DNA from 2 places in the Jeotgalibacillus aurantiacus genome. Region 2 is predicted to be linked to the other one. Evidence: a T-box and tRNA genes for the amino acid it is inferred to sense, from the RefSeq annotation. Region 2 holds a T-box; the other holds one or more tRNA genes.

Region 1 (2,403 bases), on a different contig from region 2:
ACGATCCTTGTCAGTATGATTCGTAAAGATACTCGAATCAACATCAGAAAGTTCTTTGATGGATTGGCTGACGGGGCAAGAACCGCACTATCCGTAGCAGTTGCGACTGCATGTGCGGGTATTATTGTAGGAGTGGTAACACGAACAGGTCTGGGATTAAAGCTTGCAAATGGGATTGTGGAACTGTCCGGCGGAATTCTGCTATTGACGTTATTCTTTACCATGTTTGCAGCGATCATTCTTGGAATGGGTTCACCTACTACTGCCAACTATGTCATTACAGCAACGATTGCTGCCCCGGCACTGATTCTTCTTGATGTACCGCCGCTTGCAGCTCACCTGTTTGTATTTTACTTCGGAATTGTGGCTGATATTACGCCTCCTGTAGCACTTGCTGCTTTTGCGGCCTCAGGGGTGTCTGGAGGAGAACCGATACGAACCGGGGTCAATGCCGCCAAGCTTGCCATAGGGGCATTTATTATCCCGTATATGTTTGTTCTGTCTCCTCAGCTACTATTGATTGACACAAATGTATTTGAGATCTCAATTTCAGTTGTAACAGCACTGGCGGGTATGACTGCTATTGGAGCGGCTGTGATTGGGTACTGGTACAGACCGGTACACCCAATTGAGCGTATTCTTGCGCTGGCTGCGGGTATTATGCTTGTGTATCCTGAAGGAATTACGGATATTCTTGGTGCCGCGTTGTTTGTTGGTTTATTGGTGCTCCAGTTTGTCTGGAAGCGGAAAGATAAGGATAAGCTTCAGACGGCGAGTGCCTGATGATATGATCTTGAGCGAAGCCGGGACGGTGTTGTCCCGGCTTTTTATATTGTGTGGGGTAGAACGGGTAACTTTAATTCGGTCAGGACTCACCCTTCGCTTACCGTGGCTGGTTTCACCTCGGCTTTTCAGACATAGGAGTTTGAGGATGAATCAGGACCTCAGAGTAAAGTCATATTAAAAGCAATTTGGATAGTACAGGTTTAATTATGAACTGATCAGGTATGGGTTTTTTCGTTTGGCGGGAGCGGCTGATAGGATGCAGTCGATTTGAAAGGTGCGGATGGATTTTCTGGTGAAGCAGTATGCCCGTATGGAGTTTGCAGCGACAGTATAAATGACAATTTTACGTCTTGTGAATGTTCCTGTCCGGTCGAGATAAATCATTTCAACAGGTGTCTCATCAGCCATCCATTTTTTTAATTGATTTTGCATTATAATCCCTCCTTAAGTTCATTATATACGAACGTTTGTTCTTTATTCAAGAAATGAGTGTGTGGGAAAATATTCTTGGCATTATACTTTTCGTTGACATTATGGGATGTTGGCGATATTATAAATATTGTCGATTAATATTACATATTATGATTCCGTAGCTCAGTTGGGAGAGCGCCACCTTGACAGGGTGGAGGTCGCTGGTTCGAGACCAGTCGGAATCATTAAGATGAACGCTCTTCTGTCTGTGGAATGAGCGTTTTTTTATTTTTATCGGAGGTTGTCATAAATGAAGAGAATGGTTGTGATTGGTGGAGGCATTTTAGGGGCCTCTACAGCTTATCATTTGTCTGAAAAAGGTTTTAAAGTTACGGTGGTTGACCGAAAAGATAAAGGACAGGCTACCGGGGCTGCTGCAGGCATTATTTGTCCGTGGCTTTCGCAAAGAAGGAATAAAGCGTGGTATGCGATGGTCAAGGAAGGAGCGGCTTATTATCGTGAACTGATTCCCAGGCTGAATAAAGCAGGTGAAGAGGATCATGGTTTTAGACAAACAGGAGCGGTCTGCCTGCATGCAGATTCGGTAAAAAGAGATAAAATGCTAAATCGCGCTATTGAGAAAAGAGAAAATGCTCCTGAGATCGGACAACTGATGCCAATCGGTAAAGCAGAAGTGCAGAAGTATTTTCCATACTTAAATCGTGAATTTGAAGGTCTTTTCGTTGAAGGTGCGGCAAGAGTGGATGGGGCGAAGCTAAGAGATTCTCTCCTGTCAGCAGCTGCTAAATTAGGAGCAAACATCATTTATGATCACGCTGACCTTGCAATAGAGGAGGGAAGTGTGAAAGGTGTAACGGTTTCAGGTGAGTTTTTTCAGGCTGATTGTGTAATTGTTGCAGCGGGAGCATGGGCAAAAGAACTGTTTGCTGAGGAAAATATTGATATTGATGTAACTTATCAAAAAGCACAAATTCTTCATTTGCAGATCGAAGATGAGACAGATGATTGGCCCGTTGTGATTCCACCGGGAGATCAGTATCTTTTGGCGTTTGAAGGGGGCAGGCTGGTTGCGGGCGCTACTCATGAGAATGATGTGCCGATGGATGATCGCTTAACAGTTTCGGGCATCCGTGAAGTATTTGATAAAGCAACTGCTATTGCTCCAGCTCTTGACAGGGCTGAATT
Region 2 (2,403 bases):
AGATTCCTGAAGATCCTTGACGATCTGCTTGCGGCATTCAAAACGGTCCATGCCTTTATACTTTCCGGCATTGTCATTCATGCTGCCATCTTCGTTCATGACCAGAACACGTTCAAGATCATGACGGTTCCCGATTTCAAAGTCATTTGGATCATGCGCAGGGGTGATTTTTACTGCTCCTGATCCAAATTCCATATCCACATAGTCATCAGCGACAATCGGAATGTCACGGCCGACGATTGGAAGCGTAACTGTTTTTCCGATTAAGTGCTGGTAGCGCTCATCATCCGGGTGTACCGCAACCGCAGTATCACCAAGCATCGTTTCAGGACGGGTTGTCGCAATCTCAATCGAACCGCTGCCGTCCGTTAAAGGATAGCGCATGTGATAGAATGCACCCTGTACATCTTTATGAATAACCTCGATGTCAGATAGCGCTGTTTTAGTCGCAGGATCCCAGTTAATAATATACTCACCGCGGTAGATCAGCCCTTTTTCATAAAGGTTCACAAACACTTTCTGAACCGCTTTTGATAAGCCTTCGTCAAGCGTAAAACGTTCACGTGAATAATCGAGCCCAAGTCCCAGCTTCGACCACTGCTCGCGAATATGACCCGCATATTCATCCTTCCACTTCCATGATTCTTCAAGGAATTTTTCACGCCCAAGATCGTAGCGCGTTGTTCCCTGTTCACGCAGCTTCTGCTCCACTTTCGCCTGAGTGGCAATCCCTGCGTGGTCCATTCCCGGAAGCCATAGAACATCGTATCCCTGCATCCGCTTCATACGCGTTAAAATATCCTGAAGCGCTGTATCCCATGCATGTCCAAGGTGAAGCTTCCCTGTTACATTCGGCGGCGGAATGACGATCGTGTAAGGCGTTTTATCAGCCTCACTCTTTGCCTCAAATACTTTTTCTTTCAGCCACCATTCATAACGGCCCTCTTCTATTGCCTTCGGATCATATTTCGTTGGCATCGTTGTCTCATTCATTGTCATATTGCTTCCTCCCAGTTCAGTTGAATTGTGTAAACATCATCATTTACAGGAATTCCGGAAAAACAAAAAAATCCCTCTCGTCATAAAAGGACGAAGGGATTTGTATTCGCGGTACCACCTTTTTACACAGACTTCTGCCTGTGCACTTCATTACAATAACGGCTTCAAACCGGCCTGTAACTAATCTGACGATGTCGGTCATTTCATCAAGGCTGCTAACGGGCGACTTCGGCGGGGTCTGATCTGGAAATTCTCTCACCAAATGAATTTCTTCTCTGAAGAACGATGGGCCGCTTACTCTTCCCGGTCAATGCATCATTTATATATATCATACTATAATCGATTTTTAATCATGTAGTCAAATAAAATCGCAAAATTCCCTCTCTCATCATACGATAAATGAATGACCTGAAAGGATCGATACAATGGGAAAAAAGCGTCTGTTTCCAAAACCAAAGCCACCCTGGTGGAGAAAATGCCGGGATACATGCCAGGTGTTTATCATCCCGCTCTGTGTATTTCAGAGTGTAAGACTTATTCTCCTGCCAACGACTTTTGATGTGCTGCTGCTGGCGTTTTTAGCAGGAGTCGCCTGTGTGCTTTACTTTGAATGGGTCTGAACGGGAGGCACCCAGATCAGCTCCCCGCGATTAAACGGTCTTCTGGACTCAAACTGATTCGTCTTCATGAGCTGAATCAGCGTGACACCATATCGTTCAGCGACCATTTCAAGTGTTTCATCCTGCTGAGCGATATGTATTTTAATTTGGGCCTGCTGATCCTCAAGCGTATGAATAAATCTTGAAAATGCACTGTCCTCCTGCTCATCTATTTCAGCTGTTCCCTTTTCATCTTCGACTTCAGCCACAACCTCAGCCTCTCTGACTTCCTCAGCAATGAGTGCCAGCGCTTCTTCAACTTCAGCTTCAGCTAAAACTTCTTCCACGATTTCTTCTATCAGCTCTTCCTCATCATTCGACACAGGCTCTTCCTGAAAGTCACTCTGTTCAACTTCCTGCACTTCAGGCTCAGCTTCTGCCTGTGCTGATTCTTCAAGCACTACTGCCTCCTGCTCTTCAGGCTTCACTTCTGTACGGGCTTTTGGCTGCTCCCCATTCCAGTCATTTAAAGGGTTTGGCAGCACCCTCACCTCGGCAGCTTCTTCTTTTTTCGGCACTTCCTTTTTTTCAGCTACCCCTTCAACAGCCAGCTCCGCGGTTAAATGAAGGATCCCTTCAACCGGCATTTCATAATCAATATGCTCAATATATACCTCTACATCATGCTTATTCGCTACCCTCTCTGAAGCAATGGAGATCGAAAGCGGAAAATGATGCTCAAATGTCATTTTACTTTCATCTGTTTTTACCTTTTGTACAAGCGCTGCTGAACGGTACTGCTCGG

Evidence for each region. A T-box is a leader RNA that pairs with one kind of tRNA and senses whether it is charged. The one in region 2 lies ahead of H7968_RS13955 (valine--tRNA ligase), so its partner is inferred to be a tRNA-Val.
Region 1: it has a tRNA-Val gene. The T-box ahead of H7968_RS13955 (valine--tRNA ligase) is inferred to sense a tRNA for this amino acid. The anticodon was not compared.

What each region holds. Positions count from the first base shown of each region.
Region 1 covers NZ_JACNMS010000002.1:761,364-763,766, reverse strand. The annotation lists gene H7968_RS08545 (TRAP transporter permease) at 1-783, shown strand, start outside; gene H7968_RS08540 (hypothetical protein) at 991-1,218, opposite strand; tRNA gene H7968_RS08535 (tRNA-Val) at 1,370-1,442, shown strand; gene H7968_RS08530 (NAD(P)/FAD-dependent oxidoreductase) at 1,508-2,403, shown strand, end outside.
Region 2 covers NZ_JACNMS010000004.1:221,912-224,314, reverse strand. The annotation lists gene H7968_RS13955 (valine--tRNA ligase) at 1-999, opposite strand, end outside; T-box leader at 1,083-1,319, opposite strand; gene H7968_RS13950 (hypothetical protein) at 1,425-1,619, shown strand; gene H7968_RS13945 (hypothetical protein) at 1,601-2,403, opposite strand, start outside.